DNA from 3 places in the Pseudomonas entomophila genome. Region 3 is predicted to be linked to each of the others. Evidence: predicted binding sites of a transcription regulator. Region 3 holds the regulator's gene; each other region holds the start of a gene.
What was found. The regulator FliA, encoded in region 3, starts transcription of late flagellar genes. The targets are predictions, from matches to a motif close to CTAAAGTTTNNNNNNNNNNNGCCGNTAA.
Positions count from the first base shown of each region.

Region 1: motA (flagellar motor stator protein MotA) is a predicted target of FliA. The motif match lies at 3,671-3,698, and genes of this name have one in related genera.
Region 2: IM733_RS25040 (flagellar protein MotY) is a predicted target of FliA. The motif match lies at 3,668-3,695, and genes of this name have one in related genera.

Region 1 is NZ_CP063832.1:3,768,560-3,776,630, reverse strand. Features, by position in the region: gene serB (phosphoserine phosphatase SerB) at 1-235, shown strand, start outside; gene asd (archaetidylserine decarboxylase) at 369-1,232, opposite strand; gene IM733_RS16725 (rhodanese-like domain-containing protein) at 1,242-2,051, opposite strand; gene IM733_RS16720 (HDOD domain-containing protein) at 2,097-3,632, opposite strand; gene motA (flagellar motor stator protein MotA) at 3,763-4,614, shown strand; gene motB (flagellar motor protein MotB) at 4,618-5,637, shown strand; gene IM733_RS16705 (molecular chaperone Tir) at 5,706-6,185, opposite strand; gene rsgA (small ribosomal subunit biogenesis GTPase RsgA) at 6,396-7,427, opposite strand; gene orn (oligoribonuclease) at 7,537-8,071, shown strand, end outside.
Region 2 is NZ_CP063832.1:5,653,026-5,661,096, forward strand. Features, by position in the region: gene grxD (Grx4 family monothiol glutaredoxin) at 1-26, shown strand, start outside; gene bfr (bacterioferritin) at 109-582, opposite strand; gene IM733_RS25020 (bacterioferritin-associated ferredoxin) at 785-1,006, opposite strand; gene IM733_RS25025 (peroxiredoxin) at 1,220-1,822, shown strand; gene rnt (ribonuclease T) at 1,884-2,495, opposite strand; gene pyrC (dihydroorotase) at 2,555-3,601, opposite strand; gene IM733_RS25040 (flagellar protein MotY) at 3,732-4,709, shown strand; gene IM733_RS25045 (argininosuccinate synthase) at 4,837-6,054, shown strand; gene IM733_RS25050 (hypothetical protein) at 6,109-6,636, opposite strand; gene IM733_RS25055 (response regulator transcription factor) at 7,008-7,634, shown strand; gene IM733_RS25060 (PA3496 family putative envelope integrity protein) at 7,681-7,857, opposite strand; gene nth (endonuclease III) at 7,962-8,071, opposite strand, start outside.
Region 3 is NZ_CP063832.1:2,574,021-2,582,091, reverse strand. Features, by position in the region: gene flhA (flagellar biosynthesis protein FlhA) at 1-1,087, shown strand, start outside; gene flhF (flagellar biosynthesis protein FlhF) at 1,099-2,409, shown strand; gene fleN (flagellar synthesis regulator FleN) at 2,524-3,357, shown strand; gene fliA (RNA polymerase sigma factor FliA) at 3,354-4,094, shown strand; gene IM733_RS11205 (chemotaxis response regulator CheY) at 4,200-4,574, shown strand; gene IM733_RS11200 (protein phosphatase CheZ) at 4,593-5,381, shown strand; gene IM733_RS11195 (chemotaxis protein CheA) at 5,394-7,610, shown strand; gene IM733_RS11190 (protein-glutamate methylesterase/protein-glutamine glutaminase) at 7,656-8,071, shown strand, end outside.

The DNA of each region.
Region 1 (8,071 bases), 1.2 Mb from region 3:
GCGCAAGGCCGACCTGCTGCAGCAACTGGCCAGTGAGGAGGGCCTGCAGCTCGAGCAGACCATCGCTGTCGGCGATGGTGCCAATGACCTGCCGATGCTCTCCCAGGCCGGCTTGGGCGTGGCCTTCCGCGCCAAGCCGCTGGTACGCCAGTCGGCCAAGCAGGCGATCTCCACCCTGGGCCTGGACGGCGTGCTGTACCTTCTAGGCGTGCGTGATCGCGAAGCGCGCGGTTGAAGACTGCATCGCCTGGTTCGCCGGCAAGCCGGCTCCTACGGGTTTCGTAATACTCCCGTAGGAGCCGGCTTGCCGGCGAACAGTACAAGTGAAAAGGCCCTGCATGTGCAGGGCCTTTTGCATGGTGCTAGGTTCAGGCCTGGGCAGGCACTGCCAGCAGCTCACCCATGCGTACCGGGGAACCAGCACCGAGGCTCTCGGCCCACTTCACCTGCTCGGGCCCGAACAGCACGATGGCGGTGGAACCCAGCTTGAAACGACCCAGTTCGGCGCCTTTTTCCAGATGGATCGGTGCACGGCTGGCTTCGTCGTAGCGGAAGGTCTTCAGTTCACGCTTCGGTGGGGTGACCAAGCCAGCCCAGACCGTTTCAATCGAGGCGACGATCATCGCGCCCACCAATACCACGGCCATCGGGCCGCGTTCGGTGTCAAACAGGCAGACCACGCGTTCGTTGCGGGCGAACAGCTCCGGTACGTTTTCGGCGGTGGTCTGGTTGACCGAGAAAAGTCGGCCAGGCACGTAGACCATCTCGCGCAGGGTACCGGCCAGCGGCATGTGCACGCGGTGGTAGTCCTTGGGCGACAGGTAGATGGTGGCGAACTCGCCGCCCATGAACGGCGCGGCCAGGGCCGGATCGCCACCCAGCAGTTCCAGGGCGCTGAAACCATGGCCCTTGGCCTGGAAAATACGGCCGTGCTCGATGGGGCCGAGCTGGCTGACGGCGCCATCGGCCGGGCAGAGGATTGCGCCAGGGGTTTCGTCCAGCGGGCGGGCACCCGGCTTGAGGGCGCGGGTGAAGAAGGCGTTGAAGTGCTCGTAGGCGCTGAGGTCTTCGACCAGCGCCTCGGACATGTTCACCTGGTAGCGCTTGGCGAACCAGGCGGTGAAAGCATTCTTGAACCAGCGCGCGCGGCACTCGGCGACACAGCCGGCCAGGCGCGACAGCAGGTGATGCGGCAGCAGGTACTGGCTGATGATGAACAAACGGGATTTCATTGAGCGTCCTTAAACTTCTACGGGCGTGTCAGGGTGGTTGCCCCATTCGCCCCAGGAACCGGCATAACCCTTGACCCGTGGATAGCCGAGGTGCTTTGCCACAAGGTAGGTGAAGCCGGAGCGGTGGTGAGTCTGGCAATGGGTGATCACTTCCTTGTCCGGGGTGATGCCCAACTGCTCGAGTACTTGCTTGATGTCCTTGCGGATACGCAGATGGTCGTTGAGGTCCATGCCGGCGGTCCACTCGAAGTTGATCGCGCCAGGAATGTGTCCGCCTCTGGCCGCCAGGACTTTCTCGCCACGGTACTCCCCAGGTGCACGGGCATCCCAGATCGCCAGGTCGGTGGCCCCCAGGCGGCTCTGCAGATATTCACGGGTGGCGGTGGGTTCGGCATGCTGCCGTAGGCTCACCGGGCCGCCGGCGATTTCAGGTGCCTCGGTGGAGAGCTTGTCTGCCGGCCAGGCCTGGATACCACCGTTGAGATAGTGGTAGCCCTTGTGACCGATCACGTCGAGCAGCCAGATGAAGCGCCCGGCCCAGCCGCCACCCTCGTCGTCGTAGACCACGTAGACCGCATCGTCGCGGTGGCCGAGCTCACCGAACAGCTTTTCCAGGTCGGTATGGGCCGGCAGCAGGCCGGGAGCCGGCGGCTGGCCCAGTTGGGTACGTTTCGGGTCGACGAAGCGGGCCCCGGGGATATGCCCACTGCCATAGCGGTTGACGCTGGTCAGGTCGACCAGGATCAGCTGTGGCGAAGCCAGGCGCGGTAGCAGGTCCGCAGGCTCGATCACCAGGGGCAAGCCGGAAAAATCAGTCATCCACGATCTCCAGGGTGGAAAGAGGGCGATTGTAGCGCAAGGCAGCTATGAATGGCGGGCGCCAAAGGTGGCCAGGGCACGTTCCACGCACTGTGCGGTCTTGCCGAAAGCCTGTACGCCGACATCGGCCAAGGGCTTGCCACCTTGGTCGGCGACCATCAGCATCAAGGGTTGGCCATTGACTGCCAGCGAGCGCAGCAGCAGGTGCTCGCCCTTGAAGAAGGCGCGCAGTGGCGCGGGCATCAGTGCTGCGAACTGCGCGTGGTTCTCGGGGGTCAGGCGCAGTTGCGTGGCTTGGCTCAGCAGGCGCTGCAGCAATTTGCTCCCGGCCAATGGAAGGACCTGCCCGGCAGCCTCCTTGGGCAGACCAGCCAACTGCTGTACGCGCAGGCACTCATTGGGCTTGTCCAGCACCAGCAGCATCACGCGCTGCATGCCGCAGGCCAGCAGGGCTTCGCAGGCCTGGGTGGCGAGGTGCACGGCGTTGCTGAACGGGCTCGGCTGGGCCAGCAGTTCGGCGCACAGCTTGCGCCAGCGTTCGAGATCCTGATGCGCGGGCGGCGGCGGGGTGAGCATGTCCGGGTGCGGGCGGCGCTGGTGCCAGGGCCATATCAGCGCCTCGGCCGGATGGAACAGGGCATGCTGCGCGTGATGACGGGCACTGGCCGCAGCCTGCTGGTGGACCTGCTGCTGGACGTCGTCCAGCGTGGTTTGCAGATAGAGCGCAGTGAGCAACTGCCAGCGCAGCAGGTGGGGGTTGTCCCAGCCAACCTGGGCGGCCAGGGCCAGGCCGTTGGCCAGCAGCACGGTATTGGGGGGCTGGTTGAACCAGCGGCGCAAGGCCGGCTCCTCGTCCAGGCGTTGCTGCTGGACCAGTGGATCCTGCTCGCGGGCGATGCTCAGCACCTGCGCCAGTTGTTCGCGTTCGTCCATCAGCAGGCGGTACCCCTGGGTCACCCACTCGGGCAACCGCCAGTGCTGGGCCATGGCCTGGCACAGTTGCATGATGCGCACGCCGAACAATTCCTGCTCGACCTCGCCGGCGTTCTCCCCCTTGTGGATAACTCGCAGCTCCCAGGTATCGAGCAGATTGGGGTAGGCCAGGGCCAACGGCCAAAGCGGCGAGAGGAACAGCAGGCTGCCCCAGTGGATTTCCTGCCACAGGCGTGCAAGGCGGCTGGCGAACAGGCCATTGGCCTGCTGGGTGGCGTGCTGGCTGATCAGCAGGAACTGGCGCAGCACCGGTGGGATTTCGTCATCCGGCACGGCGGGCAGGCGGGCCAGCAACTGGCTGGTGCGCGCCAGGCCCAGGCGGTTGAGGGCGATTTCCAGGCTTTCGGCGGGTTCCGCCTGGCTGGCATTGGCCGGGTGATTGGCTTCGCGCATCACGCAGAGCACCAGCGCGGGGCTGTCCTGCATCAGTTCGGCGATGTCGCGCAGGGAGCGGCGGTTGTCGTTGATGGCCTGGAGCACACGGTCGTGGCTGTCTTTCGGAATCGGTACGCGAATCCCGTCGAGCAGCTTTACCCAGGCCTCTAGACTCGACGGGGCCCGACTTGGCACCTTGGTTTCAATTGGCATATTGACATCAGTCCGAACTGGCTTTTCGCATTGAGTGGCTATAGTCTGGCGCAGTTCTGCCGATAAGTAGAAGAAGAGTTTTCAAGCTCCCGCCCCTTACCCTGACCACGACAGCAAGTGCTTTCAACTTATGGCTAAAATTATCGGCATCATCGTCGTATTCGCGAGCGTGCTCGGCGGCTACGTGCTTTCCCACGGCAAGATCGCGGCACTGATCCAACCGTTCGAGGTGCTGATCATCGGCGGCGCGGCCTTCGGTGCGTTCCTCCAGGCCAACCCTGGTCACATGACCATGCATGTGATCAAGAAGTCGCTGAAGATGTTCGGCACCCGCTTCACCCACACCTTCTATCTCGAAGTGCTGGGCCTGGTGTACGAAATCCTCAACAAGAGCCGCCGTGAAGGCATGATGGCCATCGAGGGCGACATCGAGGACCCGGCGGCCAGCCCGATCTTCGCCAAGTACCCCGCAGTAATGGGCGATGAGCGCATGACCGCGTTCATTTGCGACTACCTGCGCATCATGTCCACCGGCAACATGGCGCCCCATGAACTCGAAGGCCTGTTCGACATGGAGCTGCTGAGCATGAAGGAAGAGCTGGAGCACCCGTCCCACGCGGTGACCGGTATCGCTGACGGTATGCCTGGCTTCGGTATCGTCGCGGCGGTACTGGGCATTGTGGTGACCATGGCCTCGTTGGGTGACGGCGACCAGAAGTCCATCGGCCTGCACGTGGGCGCGGCACTGGTCGGTACCTTCTTCGGTATTCTTGCCGCCTATGGCTTCTTCGGCCCGTTGGCCAACGCCCTGCGCCACGATGCGAAAGAAGAACTGAACGTCTACGAGGCGATCAAGGCCTCGCTGGTGGCTTCGGCTTCCGGCATGCCGCCGTCGCTGGCGGTCGAGTTCGGCCGCAAGGTGCTGTACCCGGGGCACCGCCCGAGCTTCGCCGAGCTGGAACAAGCAGTACGCGGTCGCTAAGCCATGGAGAACAATCAGCCCATCATCGTCAAGCGCGTCAAGCGCTTTGGCGACGGCCACCACGGCGGCGCCTGGAAGATCGCCTTCGCCGACTTCGCCACGGCGATGATGGCGTTCTTCCTCGTGCTGTGGCTGCTGTCCACTGCCACGCCCGAGCAGAAGATCGCCATCGCCGGCTATTTCAAGGACCCGATCGGCTTCTCCGAGAGCGGCACGCCGTACATCATTGACCTGGGTGGTTCGCCGCAGCTGGCTCCGGAAAAGACCATCAACCCGGAAACCAAGTCAGAACCAACGCCTGATACCAGCATCCAGCTGGACAAGGACCAGGTCGAGACCATGGCCGAGCAGGTCGAGCGCGAGCGCCTGGAACTGCTGCTGCAGGAGTTGCAGAACAAAGTCGAGGAAAACCCGCAGCTGCAGAAGTTCAAGGACCAGATCCTGTTCGAGATCACCCAGGACGGCCTGCGCATCCAGATCATGGACGCCGAGAATCGGCCAATGTTCGACCTGGGCAGCGCGCGCCTGCAGCCGTACTTCGAAGACATCCTGCTGGCCATGGCCGACACCATCAAGGCGGTGCCGAACAAGATCAGCATCAGCGGCCACACCGACGCCAAGCCGTATGCCGGCACCGGCGACTTCGGCAACTGGGAACTGTCGGCCAACCGCGCCAACGCCGCGCGTCGCGCGCTGGTGGCCGGTGGCTACCCGGACGGCCAAGTGGCCCGGGTGGTGGGTTATGCCTCGTCGTCGCTGTTCGATCGGGAGAATCCGTTCAACCCAGTCAACCGGCGCATCGATATCATCGTGTTGACCAAGAAGGCTCAGCGCAACATCGAAGGCGAGCAAGGCACGCCGGACGCGCCGCCTGCCAGTGCAGCACCAGGTGCCGCAGCGCCCGCGGCACCTGGTGCTGCGGGCGAAGCCGCGCAGGAGCCGATGCAGCCGCGCGAGCTGCGTCAGAAGCTGAACATCTTCGAGGATGGTGTGTTGAAGATGGACGAGGCCAAGGGCCAGTAATCGATAAGGGCCGCTTTGCGGCCCTTGTGGGAGCGGGTAAACCCGCTCCTGCCGCGTGGCGCTAAAACTCAGAACCCCCGCCGGATCTTGGCCTTGAGATCGGCATGAAAGAAGTCGGCATTGTCCCGATCGCTGAACCCCCTTCGTCCCGTGGACGACGCCATTCCCCGCCCGAACGTCTGTTCATCGTGATACGCCAATACAAACAGATCGATATGGCTGCGTTCGCGCATCACCGGCCATTTGCCCAATCGTTCCGGCGGGCTCCCCTCACCCGTGTGGTAGAAGCTTATTCGCCGGCTGGTAATGGACGCGGCCCCCAGCAGCCAGGCGGTCCACCAATCTTCACCATTGTTGTCGGAAACGACCCCGATCCAGTGGGTGGCATCGCTCAATTGCTGGCAAAAGTTGCCATGCAGGTCGTCGAGGGTCTGCCCATTGCAATCGAACAGTACCAGTTGGGTGGGAATGCCTTCGAGCAGCATGCGCTCGTTGAGGATGAAGGCGTCCAGGCGGGCGCCGTGGGGGTAGCTGATGAAGACCGGCATCAGTCCTGTTCTCCTTGTGGGAGGGAGGCGCAGTGCGGGTAGCGTGCTGATCTTGTCATTGTGTGACCTTCCTTGAACCGTGCAGGGGCGCCGCGGGTTGGCGACGGGTCCTGAGCGGAACAATCAGTGAAAGGTCGGGCGATCAACAAGGGATGACGGGAAAACGAGAGCCGTCCTACGGCTCTCGGTAAGGCGTCCTACAGAAAAGCCTCAATAGCTATCTTCTGGCAGGCTGGCAATGATCGAGCGGTAGCTGTTCATGCGCTGTTGCGAGACCTGTCCGCCTTCCAGTGCTTTGAGCAACGCACAACCCGGTTCGCGGTCATGTTTGCAATCGCGGAATCGGCAGTTGCCGATCAGGTCACGGAACTCGATGAAGCCATCTTCCACGTCGTCACGGCTGACATGGCCCAGGCCGAACTCGCGGATGCCTGGCGAGTCGATCAGGTCGCCACCGTTTGGGAAGTGGTATAGCCGCGCGGTTGTGGTGGTGTGCGTGCCTTGGCCCGACCATTCCGACAGGTCGCCGACACGGGTGCCGGCGTCGGGCAGCAGGCTGTTGACCAGCGACGACTTGCCCACGCCCGACTGGCCGACGAACACGCTGATATGGCCGTCCAGCGTTTGTTGCAGGCGCTGCATGCCGTCGCCCTGATGGGCGGAGACTTCCAGCAACGGATAGCCGAGGTTGCGGTACACCTCCAGCATGGCGTTGAGGGTCGGCGCATTCTCTTCGTTGATCAGGTCGGCCTTGTTGAGCAGCAGCAGCGGGCGAATGCCGGCATGCTCGGCGGCCACCAGGTAGCGGTCGATCAGGTTGGGGTGCGGCTCGGGGGCCGGGGCGAAGACGATGACGATCAGGTCGACGTTGGCCGCCACCGGCTTGAGCTGGCCGTGGTTGTTTGGCCGGCACAGTTCGGTGGTGCGGGGCATCTGCGCGACGATCACGCCGATGCCCTGATTGCCGGCGCGCCACACCACGCGGTCGCCGGTGACCAGCGCCGGCAGGTTGGCGCGCAGGTGGCAACGGAAGACTTGCCCGGCAGCCTCGCCGTCCTGGGCCTCGACCTCGACTTGCACGCCGAAGTGGGCGATCACCAGGCCCAGTTGCTCCGGCCCCAGGTCGCCACCCTCCAGCTCTTGCAGCACATGCTGTTCGCGTTTGGCGGCGCGGGCGGCGCGCTCGCCCTGGATCTTTTCGATGCGCCAGTTCTGGCGGCGGTTGAGCTGGCGTTTGGCCATGAAGGTTCCGTGTCGGCGGGGCAGAAAGAAAACGGCAGGCAGTTTAGCACGGCCCGCCCACGACCAACCTCGCTAGGCTAATATGACGGCCTATCAGAGGAGCCCTTTCATGCAGAACTCACAGAACCTGATCTGGATCGATCTGGAAATGACCGGCCTGGATCCGGACAGCGACGTCATCATCGAGATGGCCACCATCGTCACCGACAGCGAGCTGAACACCCTGGCCGAGGGGCCGGTGATCGCCATCCACCACAGCGATGAAGTGTTGGCGCGCATGGATGAATGGAACACCCGCACCCATGGCAATTCGGGGCTCACTCAACGTGTGCGCGAGAGCACGGTGAGCATGGCCGAGGCCGAGGCCCAGACCATTGCCTTCCTCGAGCAATGGGTACCGAAGGGCAAGTCGCCGATCTGCGGCAACAGCATTTGCCAGGATCGCCGCTTCCTTTACCGTCACATGCGTGGGCTGGAAAACTACTTCCACTACCGCAACCTCGACGTCTCCACCCTCAAGGAGCTTGCCGCACGCTGGGCGCCGGATGTGCGTGACAGTTTCAAGAAGGGCAGCACCCACTTGGCGCTGGACGATATCCGCGAGTCGATTGCCGAGTTGCGCCACTACCGTGAGCACTTCATCA
Region 2 (8,071 bases), 2.7 Mb from region 3:
CCAAGGCCAAGGCTTCCGAGGCCTGATCCGGTCCTTGCACACAAAAAGCCCCGCGATTGCGGGGCTTTTTGTTTTCTGAATTGATTCGGTGGGTGCCCTTGTAGGCGCTTATTCTTCGCCCATCTGCGATTGCAGGTAGTTCTCGATGCCGATCTTGTCGATCAGGCCTAACTGAGTCTCCAGCCAGTCGATGTGCTCTTCCTCGGATTCGAGGATGTCTTCAAGCAGTTCACGAGAGCCGAAGTCACCGGCGGTCTCGCAATGGGCGATGGCAGCCTTGAGGTCGGCGTGGCCCTTCTTCTCGATCTTCAGATCGCACTCGAGCATCTCTTTGGTGTGCTCGCCGATCAGCAGCTTGCCCAGGTCCTGAACGTTGGGGATGCCTTCGAGGAAGAGAATACGCTTGATCAGTTTGTCAGCGTGCTTCATCTCGTCGATGGATTCCTTGTACTCGTGCTTGCCAAGCTTGTTCAGGCCCCAATCTTCGTACATGCGCGCATGCAGGAAGTACTGGTTGATTGCGACCAGCTCGTTTCCGAGGATCTTGTTGAGATGCTGGATGACGCTTACGTCGCCTTTCATGATGGGGTCCTGCCCTATGGAAGTTGAGTCAATGAATACAAGTTTGAGCCTGGCTACCCCCTGTGTCAAACCTAAGTTATTGAATAATAAGTGAAATTTAATCGGAATAAGAATGTTTGTGAACCGCGTTATGGCGCTAACTTATTGAATTGCAGGAATAAAAAAACCGGACGCGAGGTCCGGTTCTTCAAATTCTGTTTTGTTACGCCGCGTTGAATTCAACGGGGTAGGGCAGCACGGTCTGTTGGCTGAGTTGCAGCTCGGTCAGGGTTTCACGCACCACCTGCTTGGCGAGGCAGGCGCACTTGCCACATTGGCTGGCGACATTGGTGGTGGCTCGAACTTCCTTGTAGCTGCAGCATCCTTCGTAGATCGCATCGCGGATCTGTCCGTCGGTGACACCGACACAGAGACACACATACATAAGGGCTAACCATCGCGGGTTGAGTCGATGGGTTGGAGAGTAATGGTAATGAGAATGCTTGTCAAAGCACTTTCTGAAAGGGCCGCCCTTGAGCGACCGGTGGTAGAGATTCGGCCTGTCACCCTAAGCCGTGTATGATGGTCGGCCTTTGTCGGATTCCGGGTGGGCTTGTCTCATCCGGACAAGGTTTTACCCCTCATCAGGAGAAATCGAATGAGTGTACTCGTAGGCAAAAAAGCCCCTGACTTCACCGTACCGGCCGTGCTGGGCAACGGCGAGATCGTCGACAGCTTCAACCTGGCCTCGGCCATCAAGGGCAAGTACGGCCTGGTGTTCTTCTACCCGCTGGACTTCACCTTCGTCTGCCCGTCCGAGCTGATCGCCCTGGACCACCGCATCCCTGACTTCCAGGCGCGCAACGTGGAAGTGATCGGCGTGTCGATCGACTCGCACTTCACCCACAACGCCTGGCGTAACACCCCGGTCAACAACGGTGGCATCGGCCAGGTCAAGTACACCTTGGCTGCCGACATGACCCACGAAATCTGCAAGGCCTACGACGTCGAGTCCGAAGGCGGCGTGGCCTTCCGTGGTGCCTTCCTGATCGATACCAACGGTGTTGTCCGTTCGCAGATCGTCAACGACCTGCCGCTGGGTCGCAACATGGACGAGCTGCTGCGTCTGGTCGATGCCCTGCAATTCCATGAAGAGCACGGTGAAGTCTGCCCGGCCAACTGGAAGAAAGGCGACAAGGGCATGAATGCTTCGCCGGAAGGTGTCGCGGCTTACCTGAGCGAGAACGCTGGCAAGCTGTAATTGCCACGCGAATAAAAAAACCGGCCTTCGTGGCCGGTTTTTTTTGTTTCAAGCTGTCAGCTCAATCGTTGAAATCGCGCCAACCGCCCATCTCTTTCCAGCGATTGACGATGCCGCAGAACAGCTCGGCGGTCTTCTCGGTGTCGTAGCGTGCCGAGTGTGCCTCGCGGCCATCGAAGTCGATGTCAGCGCTCTGGCAAGCTCGTGCCAGCACGGTCTGGCCGTAGGCGAGGCCGGCGAGCGTGGCCGTGTCGAAGCTGGAGAACGGGTGGAACGGGTTACGCTTGATATCGTTGCGCGCCACCGCGGCGTTAAGGAAGCCGAGGTCGAAGCTGCTGTTGTGCCCGACCAGAATCGCCCGCTTGCAGCCGTTGGCTTTCAAGGCCTTGCGCACGCCGCGGAAGATTTCGGTGAGCGCGCTTTCCTCGCTCACTGCCATGCGCAGCGGGTGGTCCAGCTTGATGCCGGTGAACTCCAGCGCGGCCGCTTCGATGTTGGCCCCTTCGAACGGTTCGACCCGGTAGAAATAGGTGTGCTCGGGGAACAGGAAGCCTTTCTCGTCCATACCGATGGTCACGGCGGCGATTTCCAGCAGCGCGTCGGTGGCACTGTTGAAACCGCCGGTCTCGACATCGACTACTACCGGCAGGTAACCGCGGAAGCGCTCGGCCATGGGGTGGCGCGAGCCGCTGCTGACCTGGCTGTCCTGGTCGTCTTCGTAGAGGTCTTCGCTCACGCGTTGTCCTCCAGCAGGCGCCAGCGCAGCTTTTCACCTGCACGCAACGGAATCACGGTGTTGTCACCAAACGGCAGGCTGTCCGGCGCGGTCCACTCGTCACGCACCAAGGTGATTGTGTCGGTGTTGCGCGGCAGGCCGTAGAAGTCCGGGCCGTGCTTGCTGGCGAAGCCTTCGAGCTTCTCAAGCGCGTTGCGCTGCTCGAACGCCTCGGCGTACAGCTCGATGGCGGCATAGGCGGTATAGCAACCGGCGCAGCCGCAGGCGGCTTCCTTGGCGTGCTTGGCGTGGGGTGCCGAGTCGGTACCGAGGAAGAACTTCGGATTGCCGCTGGTGGCGGCATCCAGCAGTGCGACCTGGTGAGTGTTGCGCTTCAGGATGGGCAGGCAATAGAAGTGTGGACGGATGCCACCGACCAGCATGTGGTTGCGGTTGTACAGCAGGTGTTGAGCGGTGATGGTTGCGCCGACATTGGCCGAGGCCTCGGTGACGAACTGTGCGGCATCGGCGGTGGTAATGTGCTCGAACACCACTTTCAGCGTGGGGAAACGCTCCACCAGGCGGCGCATGTGCTCGTCGATGAAGCGCTTCTCGCGGTCGAATACGTCAATCTCGCTACGGGTCACTTCACCGTGTACCAGCAGTGGCATACCAACTTCTGCCAGTGCCTCTATGGCCGGGAAGATGTTGTCGATGCTGGTCACGCCTGAATCGGAGTTGGTGGTGGCACCGGCCGGGTACAGTTTGGCGGCGTAGACGATGCCACTGGCCTTGGCCGCGCGGATATCCTCGGGGCTGGTGCGGTCGGTAAGATAGAGCACCATCAGCGGTTCGAAGCGGCTGCCGGCCGGGCGAGCGGTGAGGATGCGCTCGCGGTAGGCGCCGGCTTCAATGGCATTGCGAACTGGCGATACGAGATTGGGCATGATGATAGCGCGGGCGAAGGTGCGCGCCACGTCGCCGACGGTATGTTGCAGCACGGCACCATCGCGCAGATGGATGTGCCAGTCGTCGGGGCGCAGGAGGGTCAGGCGATCGGACATTGGGAATACCAGGCGGGTCGAACTCAGAAGCCAATCGTACCGGAAAACCCTTGTTCAAGCACGGCTATCAAGTTTTCCGACGAGCGACCGATAGCCTTGAGGTAAGCCGTCAGAATCTGTGGAGCCGCCCGTGCGCCAGCGTTACCTAGCCCTGTTCACCCTCGTCGCCAGCTTGCCGGCCGGGGCCCTGACCTTCCAGACTCGCGTGGAGAACGTCGCCTGGAAAGTCGAGGGTGACCAGTTCGAGTGTCGCCTGATCCAGCCGATCGACGGTTTCGGCAGCGGTGAGTTCGTGCGCCGCGCTGGCGAGCAGCCGACCTTCCAGTTGCGTTCGGACAGCAATGTGCTGGGTGCCGGCTCCGCCACCCTGCTGGCGGCGGCGGCACCCTGGCAACCGGGGCGTGGCGACGTGAACCTTGGCGCTGTGCGCATGGCCCGCACCGGGGTGTTGTTTACCTCGTCACAGGGCCAGGCCAGTCGTTTGATCAATGGCCTGCTCGATGGGCGCAGCACGGTGGTGCGCAACTATACCGGCGAAGGTGGGCGGCCGATGGAAGTGCACGTGCTACCTGTGAGTTTCACCAAGGCATATGGTGACTACCAGGCATGCGCCGCGAAACTGTTGCCGATGAACTTCGACCAGATCCGCCAGACCCAGGTCGGCTTCCCTGGCGCAGGTATCGAGCTCGACGCCTCGGGGCGTGCGCGCCTGGACGTGATCCTCGATTACCTGAAGGCCGACCCTTCGGTCAACCATATCGAGCTCGACGGCCATTCCGACAACAGCGGCAATCGCCTGACCAACCGCGACACCTCCCGCCGGCGCGCCCTGGCCGTGGCCGAGTACCTGAAGGCCCATGGTGTGCCGGATGATCAGATCACCGTGCGCTTCCATGGCGAGCGCTACCCACTGGCCAAGAACAACAGTGCCGCCAACCGTGCGCGCAACCGCCGAGTGAATATCCAGCTCGACCGTGTGACCCCGGTGGAGAAACCCGTGGAAAAGCCCGCCGCACCTGTGGTTCCGGCCGCGGCCGCGCCGATTCCGGCCGCTCCTTCGGCTCCTGCCGCAGCGCCCGCGAAACCTGTGCCCGCAACCAAGGCCTGAGTGCGACCACGGGTCGCGCCCTCGACAGTTCCTGTCGCTTTGTCGTCACAAGCTGTCGCCCCATTGTAAATTTTTCGGCAAGGCCGGTAGAATCACGCCTTTCCGTACAATCCCGTGGAGTGATGGCATGGCGGACGTAAAAAAGGTCGTATTGGCGTATTCCGGCGGCCTTGATACTTCGGTGATTCTCAAGTGGCTGCAGGACACCTACAACTGTGAAGTGGTGACCTTCACCGCTGACCTGGGGCAGGGCGAGGAGGTCGAACCGGCCCGCGCCAAGGCCCAGGCGATGGGCGTGAAAGAAATCTACATCGATGACCTGCGCGAAGAGTTCGTGCGTGACTTCGTTTTCCCGATGTTTCGCGCCAACACCGTCTACGAGGGCGAGTACCTGCTGGGTACCTCCATCGCCCGTCCGCTGATTGCCAAGCGTCTGATCGAGATCGCCAACGAAACCGGTGCCGACGCCATTTCCCACGGTGCGACCGGCAAGGGTAACGACCAGGTGCGTTTCGAGTTGGGCGCTTACGCGCTCAAGCCTGGTGTCAAGGTTATCGCCCCGTGGCGCGAGTGGGACTTGCTGTCCCGCGAGAAACTGATGGACTACGCCGAGAAGCACGGCATCCCGATCGAGCGCCACGGCAAGAAGAAATCGCCGTACTCGATGGACGCCAACCTGCTGCACATCTCCTACGAAGGTGGCGTCCTGGAAGATACCTGGACCGAGCACGAGGAGGACATGTGGCGTTGGAGCGTCTCGCCGGAAAACGCTCCGGACCAGGCCACCTACATCGAGCTGACCTATCGCAATGGTGACATCGTCGCCATCGACGGCGTCGAGAAGTCGCCTGCCACCGTGCTTGCCGACCTGAACCGCATCGGCGGTGCCAATGGCATCGGCCGCCTGGACATCGTCGAGAACCGTTACGTCGGCATGAAGTCTCGTGGCTGCTACGAGACCCCGGGCGGCACCATCATGCTCAAGGCCCACCGCGCCATCGAGTCGATCACCCTGGACCGCGAAGTCGCTCACCTGAAGGATGAGCTGATGCCGAAGTACGCCAGCCTGATCTACACCGGCTACTGGTGGAGCCCCGAGCGCCTGATGTTGCAGCAGATGATCGACGCCTCGCAGGTCAATGTGAACGGTGTCGTCCGCCTGAAGCTGTACAAGGGCAACGTCACTGTTGTAGGCCGCAAATCCGACGATTCGTTGTTCGATGCCAACATTGCGACTTTCGAGGAAGATGGTGGCGCCTACAACCAGGCTGACGCAGCAGGTTTCATCAAGTTGAATGCACTGCGCATGCGGATCGCGGCCAACAAGGGGCGTTCGCTGCTCTGAGTCTGGATGGTGATGAAAAAACCCGGCCTTGCCGGGTTTTTTATTGCCTGTCGCTCAGGGAGGGTGATGATTGTTCGGTGGAGTTTCGACATTGCCCTGCATGGGGCTGACCGTGAACTGGATGCATGTGCGTGTATCGAGGTTGTACAGCGTCCAGCGCCGGGTCGCTCGATGCGGGCGATTGATCAGGCGCAGTACCTGGTTCTCGATCAGCTTGCGGCTGTCCGGACCGGAGATTGCGATGACCATGGGTTCTTCGTTTGAATCAAGTGACTTCTCGGCAATGGTTCGTGGCGCCAAGCTCTCGGGAGGTGTGCTGGAGATCTGGGAGGGCGATGTTTTGTCTGGGGGGGCGCAGGGCGCTGGCGCAGCGTGCTTGTTGGGGGCGAACAACGTATTGCTGTTGAAGTTGAGCGTCAGGAAAAACAATACAGTCAGAAAAAAAGGAAACCCCACCAGGAACCATGTGTAGATGGTCTGACTGCTTTCGCTCAGGAATGGCAGCGAAGCCAGTGCCGAGGCTTCGATGACACCGGCGAACACGGCGATGAGGGCCAGTGGACTGATTGATTCTTGACTCATGATAAGTGCCTGCGACGGGTATAGCTCATCAGTAGCCTGTTTGACGCCACAGGATAAGCCGGTGTTGTTTCCTTGTGAGGAAAACCGACTTATCGAGTGATGGGCTCGAATATTCTGCGCAAGGCGTTGAAGTTTCCTGCACAGAATGTAAATGATTTGCGATTTTATCCAGGTCGCGCCAATGCTATTTTTTTAATGCTGCAACCTGCAAGGCCCCGGCCTCGATTATCGGGGAGCGTGTAGGAAATTTCCTTTAACTGAGTAAGTAGTTTCTTTGAATGTCTCTGCCAAGGAAACCGTTGCATAAAGCGTTGCGATGTTCGGTTATGGTGGAGTGTCGTAATTAAAAATAACGAAACAATGGATATCGCATGAACAAAGTGCTGATCGTGGATGATCACCCGGTCATTCGCCTGGCGGTACGCATGCTGATGGAGCGGCATGGTTACGAGGTGGTGGCGGAAACCGATAACGGTGTGGATGCCTTGCAACTGACGCGAGAGCATCTACCCGATATTGTCATTCTGGATATTGGAATTCCCAAGCTCGATGGGCTGGAAGTCGTCGCCCGGGTAACCCTGGTCAGTCCTGCGAGCAAGGTGCTGGTACTGACCTCTCAGGCACCGGGGCATTTCTCGATGCGCTGCATGCAGGCAGGCGCCGCTGGTTATGTCTGCAAGCAGCAAGACCTGACAGAGTTGCTCAGTGCGATCAAGGCTGTGCTGTCAGGCTACAGTTACTTCCCCAATCAGGCGTTGCACAAGGGCAGGACCGGGGTGGGCGGCGGAACGGAAGTAGAGATGGTCGAACGTCTCTCTGGCAGGGAGATGATGGTGTTGCAACAACTGGCGCGCGGCAAGAGCAACAAGGATATCGCCGACAGCATGTTCCTCAGTAACAAGACGGTGAGTACCTACAAGACGCGTTTGTTACTCAAGCTCAATGCACGGTCTCTGGTGGATCTCATCGAGCTGGCCCAGCGTCACGGTCTGGCCTGAATGCCGAAGAAAAAGCCTCCGTTCGGGAGGCTTTTTCTTGACTGTGCTACAGGTCGTAGTCGAAGTCGGCCAATTGCTTCTGCAGGCGTCGTTCTTCCAGCATGTTGTCAATGGTGCGGCGCTTGCTGAGGTTGGTCTTGGCCGGTTCGGCCTGTGGTTCCACGTCCTCGTCCGCGCTCTGGAAATCTTCGTCGATAGCCAAGTCTTCTTTATCGGTGCTCATGCGTCACTCCAAGCCAAAGGGCCCTTGGCCGTCCTTATAGCGGGAATCACGAAGCGGGTAAAAAAGATTTTTTCAATCGTATTCAGCAGTTTTTACCTATCGTCTCAATCGTCCGAAGTCTTGTGCTTGTATTCGCAAAGGTCCTCGATACGGCAACTGCCGCAGCGGGGCTTGCGGGCCTGGCAAACGTAGCGCCCGTGCAGGATCAACCAGT
Region 3 (8,071 bases):
GCTGCCATCGCCGCAGCGGGCGCTGGAAACCAAGGAGCTGGGCTGGGATGACGTCACTCCCATCGACATGATCGGCCTGGAAGTCGGCTATCGCCTGATCCCACTGGTCGACCGCAACCAGGGTGGCCAACTCTTGGCGCGGATCAAGGGGGTGCGCAAGAAGCTCTCGCAAGACTTGGGCTTCCTCATGCCTACCGTGCACATCCGTGACAACCTCGACCTGCAGCCCAGCGCCTACCGCCTGACGCTGATGGGCGTGATCCTCGCCGAGGCGGAGATCTACCCGGATCGCGAGCTGGCGATCAACCCTGGGCAGGTGTTCGGCACGCTCAATGGTATTGCCGCCCGCGATCCGGCGTTCGGCCTGGAAGCGGTATGGATCGACATTGCCCAGCGTGCGCAGGCGCAGTCGCTGGGCTATACGGTGGTGGACGCCAGTACCGTGGTCGCCACGCACTTGAACCAGATCCTGCAGAAGCACTGCCACGAGCTGATCGGTCACGAAGAGGTCCAGCAACTGCTTCAGGTGCTGGCCAAGGTCTCGCCGAAACTGGCTGAAGAGGTGGTGCCGGGTGTCATTTCCTTGTCGGGGCTGCTCAAGGTCCTTCAGGCGCTGCTCGCCGAGCAGGTGCCGGTGCGTGACATCCGCAGCATTGCCGAAGCCATCGCCAACAACCCGATGAAGAGTCAAGATACCGCCGCGCTGGTGGCGGTGGTGCGGGTCGGATTGTGTCGCGCTATCGTGCAAAGCATTGTCGGCGTTGAGTCCGAGCTGCCTGTGATCACCCTTGAGCCAAGGTTGGAACAGATCTTGCTCAATAGTCTGCAAAGGGCCGGGCAGGGTCAGGAAGATGGTGTTCTTCTTGAACCCAGCATGGCCGAAAAGCTTCAGCGTTCGTTGATCGAGGCAGCCCAGCGTCAGGAAATGCAGGGCCAGCCGGCCATCCTCCTGGTGGCCGGCCCGATCCGAGCCATGCTGTCGCGCTTCGGCCGCCTGGCTGTACCGAATTTGCATGTTTTGGCGTATCAGGAAATACCTGACAACAAGCAAGTCACCATCGTTGCCACCGTGGGCCCAAATGGCTGAGGTAGTGGGTTATGCAAGTTAAGCGTTTTTTCGCCGCCGATATGCGTCAGGCCATGAAGCTGGTCCGGGATGAGCTCGGCTCCGACGCCGCCATCATCGGCAACCGGCGCATCGCCGGCGGTGTCGAACTGACGGCCGCGCTGGACTACAAGCTGTCCGCCCTGGCGCCACGCGTACCCAATGCCGAGCTCGAGGACGAGCTGCGCAAGACGCAGTCGCGTATCGTCACCGCCCAGGCGCAGATCAATGACCGCAGCGAGCTGGGCGAGGGTAATCGCCAACTGTTCGCTGGCCAGTCGCTGACGGCCTCCGAGCCGCTGGTCGAACCGCACGTCGATGAGCCGGCGCCTGTCGCCGCGCCAGCGCAACCTGCGGTTGACCCGCGCCTGTTCGACGCCATGCGCTTCGAGCTGACCGGCCTGCGCGAGCTGCTTGAAGTACAACTGGGCTCGCTGGCCTGGAGCCAGTTGCAAGGCAGCAAGCCGCAACAGGCCAATCTCTGGCGTCGCTTGCAGCGCTTGGGCCTGTCCGGTGGCCTGGCGCGCGAACTGCTTGAGCTCACGGCCGAAATCGAAGAGCCGCGCCATGCCTGGCGCATGGTCCTGGCGCACCTGGCGCGGATGATCGAAGTGCCCGAGATCGAGCCGATCGAGGAGGGTGGGGTGATCGCCATGGTCGGCCCGGCCGGCATGGGCAAGACCACCACGCTGGCCAAGCTGGCCGCCCGCTATGTGCTCAAGTACGGCGCGAACAACCTGGCGCTGGTGAGCATGGACAGCTACCGCATCGGCGCCCAGGAGCAGCTCAAGACCCTTGGGCGTATCCTCAACGTACCGGTCACCTACGTCGACCCGGGCGAGTCGTTGGCCCAGGCCCTCGAACCGTTGCTGCGCAAGCGCGTGGTGCTGATCGACACCGCAGGCCTGCAGGCCAGCGACCCGGCGCTGCGCATGCAGTTGGAGACGCTGGCCGGGCGCGGCATCGCCGCCAAGAACTATCTCGTGCTGGCAACCACCAGCCAGAAGCAGGTGCTCACCGCCGCCTACCACAGCTACAAACGCTGCGGCCTGGCCGGTTGCATCCTGACCAAGCTCGATGAAACGGCTTGCCTCGGCGAAGTGCTGAGCCTGGCTATCAGTCATGAATTGCCGGTGGCCTACTTGACCGACGGGCCGCGTATTCCTGACGACCTGCAATTGCCGCGCAAGCACCAGCTGGTGAGTCGCGCGGTAAGCGTACAGATGCAGGACGAGCCCAGCGAAGAGGCCATGGCCGACATGTTCGCTGATCTCTACCACAGCCCCGGCAAGCGAGCGGGTTGAGGGTGAATACTGTGCAACGTACCTACATCATGGGGTTGCCCGGCCTGTCCGTGGCCTCGAGCATTCAGCCCCTCATGTGGCCTGGGTCCAAGCGAGACAAGGTAAAGAACAGACATGGGTAGCATGCATCCCGTACAGGTGATCGCCGTGACCGGTGGCAAAGGTGGCGTCGGCAAGACTAACGTTTCAGTGAACCTGTCCCTGGCGCTGGCCGAACTCGGCCGCCGGGTCATGCTGCTGGACGCCGACCTGGGCCTGGCCAATGTCGACGTACTGCTGGGCCTGACGCCCAAGCACACCCTGGCCGACGTCATCGAAGGGCGTTGCGAGCTGCGCGACGTGCTGTTGCAGGGGCCTGGCGGTGTGCGCATCGTGCCGGCCGCCTCCGGTACCCAGAGCATGGTGCACCTGGCGCCGGCCCAGCATGCCGGCCTGATCCAGGCCTTCAGCGAGATTGGCGACAACCTCGACGTGTTGGTGATCGACACCGCTGCGGGTATTGGTGACTCGGTAGTCAGTTTCGTCCGCGCCGCGCAAGAGGTGCTGCTGGTGGTCTGCGACGAGCCCACCTCGATCACCGACGCCTACGCCCTGATCAAGCTGCTCAACCGCGATTACGGCATGAATCGTTTCCGCGTGCTGGCCAACATGGCGCAGAGCCCGCAGGAAGGGCGCAACCTGTTTGCCAAGTTGACCAAGGTCACGGATCGCTTTCTCGACGTCGCCCTACAATACGTCGGCGCCGTGCCTTACGACGAATGTGTGCGCAAGGCGGTGCAGAAGCAGCGGGCGGTCTACGAGGCCTTCCCACGGTCCAAGTGCGCGCTGGCCTTCAAGGCCATTGCGCAGAAGGTCGATAGCTGGCCGCTGCCTGCCAACCCGCGCGGACACCTGGAGTTTTTCGTCGAGCGTCTGGTGCAGCCCACCAGTGCGGGGCCAGTGTTATGAACGCGAGCGGTTTCAAGATGTACAGCAAGGCGGCGAAAGACGCCCAGTACGAGCTGGTCGAACGCTACGCGCCGTTGGTCAAGCGCATCGCCTACCACCTGCTGGCGCGCCTGCCAGCCAACGTGCAGGTCGAGGACCTGATCCAGGCCGGCATGATCGGCCTGCTGGAAGTCGCCAACAAATACGACGCCAGCAAGGGCGCGAGCTTCGAAACCTACGCTGGCATCCGCATCCGCGGCGCCATGCTCGACGAGGTGCGCAAGGGGGACTGGGCGCCACGCTCGGTGCACCGCAACACGCGCATGGTCAGTGACGCGATTCGCTCGGTTGAAGCAAGAACCGGCCGCGACGCTAAAGATCACGAGGTTGCTGCCGAACTCCAATTGAGTCTCGATGATTACTACGGGATTCTGAACGACACCTTGGGCAGCCGCCTGTTCAGTTTCGACGACCTGCTGCAGGACGGCGAGCACGAAGGGTTGCACGAGGACGGAGCCAGCGGCCAGTTGGAGCCATCGCGGGACCTGGAGGACGAGCGCTTCCAGTCCGCCCTGGCCGATGCGATCGCCAACCTGCCGGAGCGCGAGCGTCTGGTCCTGGCGCTGTACTACGACGAAGAGCTGAACCTCAAGGAAATCGGCGAGGTGCTGGGGGTCAGCGAGTCGCGTGTCAGCCAGTTGCACAGCCAGTGCGCGGCACGTCTGCGCAGCCGGTTGGGTGAGTGGCGGGCGCGTTGAACCCAGGTTCGATGCAGTCGTTTTTTTAGCGGTACAGAATTGATTGACTGCGCGCTCGGCGCCGAGCGCGTTTAAGACTGCTTGGAGGTCTAATTGAACAAAGACATGAAAATCCTCATCGTTGACGACTTTTCGACAATGCGGCGGATCATCAAGAACCTGTTGCGTGACCTGGGCTTCACCAACACCGAGGAAGCCGACGATGGCACCACGGCGCTCCCCATGCTGGAGAACGGCCACTTCGACTTCCTGGTGACCGACTGGAACATGCCGGGCATGTCCGGTATCGACCTGCTGCGCAAGGTGCGGGCACACGACCGCCTCAAGGGCATGCCGGTGCTGATGGTGACCGCCGAAGCCAAGCGCGACCAGATCATCGAAGCGGCCCAGGCCGGGGTCAACGGCTATGTGGTCAAGCCATTCACCGCCCAGGTGCTCAAAGAAAAGATCGAGAAGATCTTCGAACGCGTCAACGGCTGAGTCACGTCAGGGGGCGCCATGGAGTCACAGAACAACTCTCTGGGTGAGTTCGAATCAACCCTGAAGAAGCATGCCCAAGAACTGGTCGAGAGCCTCGAGCGCGGCCGGTTCGGCGAGGCGGTGCAGCTGATTCACCAGCTGAACCAGACCCGCGACCGTGGCCTGTATCAGGAAGTCGGCAAGCTCACCCGTGAACTGCACAGTGCGATCGTCAGCTTCCAGATCGACCCGGCCATGCCGCAGGCCGAGGAAGTCTCGCAGATCACCGATGCCACCGAGCGCCTCTCCTACGTGGTGCGCCTCACCGAGGGCGCGGCCAACCGCACCATGGACCTGGTGGAGGAGAGCACGCCCGTGCTCAACGACCTCGCGAGCGAGGCCCAGGACCTGTCCGCCGACTGGCAGCGCTTCATGCGTCGCGAGGTGGCGGCGCCGGAATTCCGTGAGCTGGTCAAGCGCGTCGACAGTTTCCTGACGCACAGCGCCGAAGGCAATCGCAAGGTCGCCGGCCATCTCAACGACATTCTGCTGGCCCAGGACTATCAGGACCTGACCGGGCAGGTGATCAAGCGGGTGACCACGCTGGTCACCGAAGTCGAAAGCAATCTGCTCAAGCTCGTGCTGATGGCAAGCCAAGTCGACCGCTTTGCCGGTATCGAACATGACCACCAGCAGCTGCGTGCTGAAAAAGATCAAGAAAAACATCCGACTCGGGGTGAAGGTCCGCAGATTCATGCCGATAAGCGTGAAGACGTCGTGTCCGGTCAGGACGATGTCGACGATCTGCTATCCAGCCTGGGTTTTTAAGGAGCACGTTTAATGAGCTTCGGCGCCGATGAAGAAATCCTTCAGGATTTCCTGGTAGAAGCCGGCGAAATCCTCGAGCTACTGTCCGAGCAACTGGTCGAGCTGGAAAGCCGGCCCGATGATGCGGACCTGCTCAATGCGATTTTCCGCGGTTTCCACACTGTAAAAGGGGGCGCCGGCTTCCTTCAGCTCAACGAGCTGGTGGAGTGCTGCCATATCGCCGAGAACGTGTTCGACATCCTGCGCAAAGGTGAGCGCCGGGTCGACGCGGAACTGATGGACGTGGTGCTCGAGGCCCTCGACACGGTCAACAGCATGTTCAGCCAGGTTCGCGAGCGTTCGGACATCACCCCGGCCACGCCGGAACTGCTGGCGGCACTGTCGCGTCTGGCCGAGCCCGGTGGCGCGCAAGCCCCTGAGCCGGTCGTTGAAGCTGCCCCGCAGGTCGAGGCCGAGCCGGACATCACCGACACCGAGTTCGAGCAACTGCTCGATTCGCTCGATGCGGTCAAGGCGCAAGCCGAGGTCCATGAGCAATTGCAAGGCGAAGTGGTCGGCGCGGGCGGTGACGAAATCACCGACGCCGAGTTCGAATCGCTGCTCGATCAGTTGCATGGCAAGGGCCAGTTCTCGGCGGATGCCGCGCCGAGCGCATCGGCGCCTGCCGCCGCGCCTGCCAGCGACGAAATCACCGACGACGAATTCGAGTCGCTGCTCGACCAGTTGCACGGCAAGGGCACCTTCGCCGTGGACGCCTTGCCGGCTGCCGCCGCGCCTGCGGCCAGCGCAGCATCGGCCGCGCCTGGTGGCGAGGACATTAGCGAGCACGAATTCGAAGCGCTGCTGGACCAGTTGCATGGCAAGGGTAAGTTCTCGGGCGACGCCGTCGCCAGCGAGGCGCCTGCCGCCGTAGCTACAGCCGCGCCTGCCGCCGCCAAGGTCGAGCCCAAGCCTGTGGTCAAACCTGCGCCGGCACCGGTTGCCGCCAAGCCAGCCGCCCCGGCTGCGCCAGCCCGTGCCGCCGCCGCACCGGCCGCCGAAAAGCATGGCGCCAGCGAAGCGGAAACCACGGTGCGGGTCGATACCGCGCGCCTGGACGAAATCATGAACATGGTCGGCGAGCTGGTGCTGGTGCGTAACCGCTTGGTGCGCCTGGGGCTCAACAGCGGCGACGAAGCCATGTCCAAGGCCGTGTCCAACCTCGACGTGGTCACCGCCGACTTGCAGACCGCGGTCATGAAGACCCGCATGCAGCCGATCAAGAAGGTCTTCGGGCGCTTCCCGCGCCTGGTTCGCGACCTGGCGCGCCAGTTGAAGAAAGAGATCAACCTGGAGCTGGTCGGCGAAGAGACCGACCTGGACAAGAACCTCGTCGAGGCACTGGCCGACCCGTTGGTGCACTTGGTGCGCAACGCCGTCGACCATGGTGTCGAGATGCCGGACGAGCGCGAAGCCTCGGGCAAGTCGCGCATGGGCCGGGTGGTGTTGTCCGCCGAACAGGAAGGCGACCATATCCTGCTGTCGATCTCCGACGACGGCAAGGGCATGGACCCGAGTATCCTGCGCGCCAAGGCCGTGGAAAAGGGCCTGATGGACAAGGACGCGGCCGACCGCCTGAGCGAGTCGGACTGCTACAACCTGATCTTCGCCCCGGGCTTCTCGACCAAGACCGAGATTTCCGATGTGTCCGGCCGTGGCGTGGGCATGGACGTGGTGAAAACCAAGATTTCGCAACTCAACGGCTCGATCAATATCTTCTCGGCCAAGGGCCAGGGCTCGAAGATCGTCATCAAGGTGCCGCTGACCCTGGCGATCATGCCGACCCTGATGGTGATGCTGGCCAACCAGGCGTTCGCCTTCCCGCTGGTCAACGTCAACGAGATCTTCCACCTCGACCTGTCGCGCACCAACGTGGTCGACGGCCAGGAAGTGGTGATCGTGCGCGACAAGGCGCTGCCGCTGTTCTACCTCAAGCGCTGGTTGGTCCAGGACCACGAGCACGAAGAGCAGCATGAAGGTCACGTGGTGATCCTGTCGGTCGGCACCCAGCGCATCGGCTTCGTGGTCGACCAGCTGGTCGGCCAGGAAGAAGTGGTGATCAAGCCGCTGGGCAAGATGCTGCAGGGCACGCCGGGCATGTCCGGCGCGACCATCACCGGCGACGGTCGTATCGCGCTGATCCTCGATGTCCCGAGCATGCTCAAGCGTTACGCCGCCCGGCGTATTTGATTTCGGTGGCGCGCCCTGGCGGGTGCGCCACCTAATGGAGTGTTTATGGCAGTCAAGGTCCTGGTGGTGGATGATTCCGGTTTCTTCCGCCGCCGTGTCTCGGAAATTCTCTCGGCGGACCCGACGATCCAGGTCGTGGGTACCGCGACCAACGGCAAGGAAGCGATCGACCAGGCGCTGGCCCTCAAGCCCGATGTCATCACCATGGACTATGAAATGCCCATGATGGACGGCATCACCGCGGTGCGGCACATCATGCAGCGCTGCCCGACGCCGGTGCTGATGTTCTCCTCGCTGACCCACGAAGGCGCCCGCGTCACCCTCGACGCCCTGGATGCCGGTGCGGTCGACTACCTGCCGAAGAACTTCGAGGATATTTCGCGCAACCCGGAGAAGGTCAAGCAGCTGCTGTGCGAGAAGGTCCACACCATTTCGCGCAGCAATCGTCGTTTCAGTGCCTA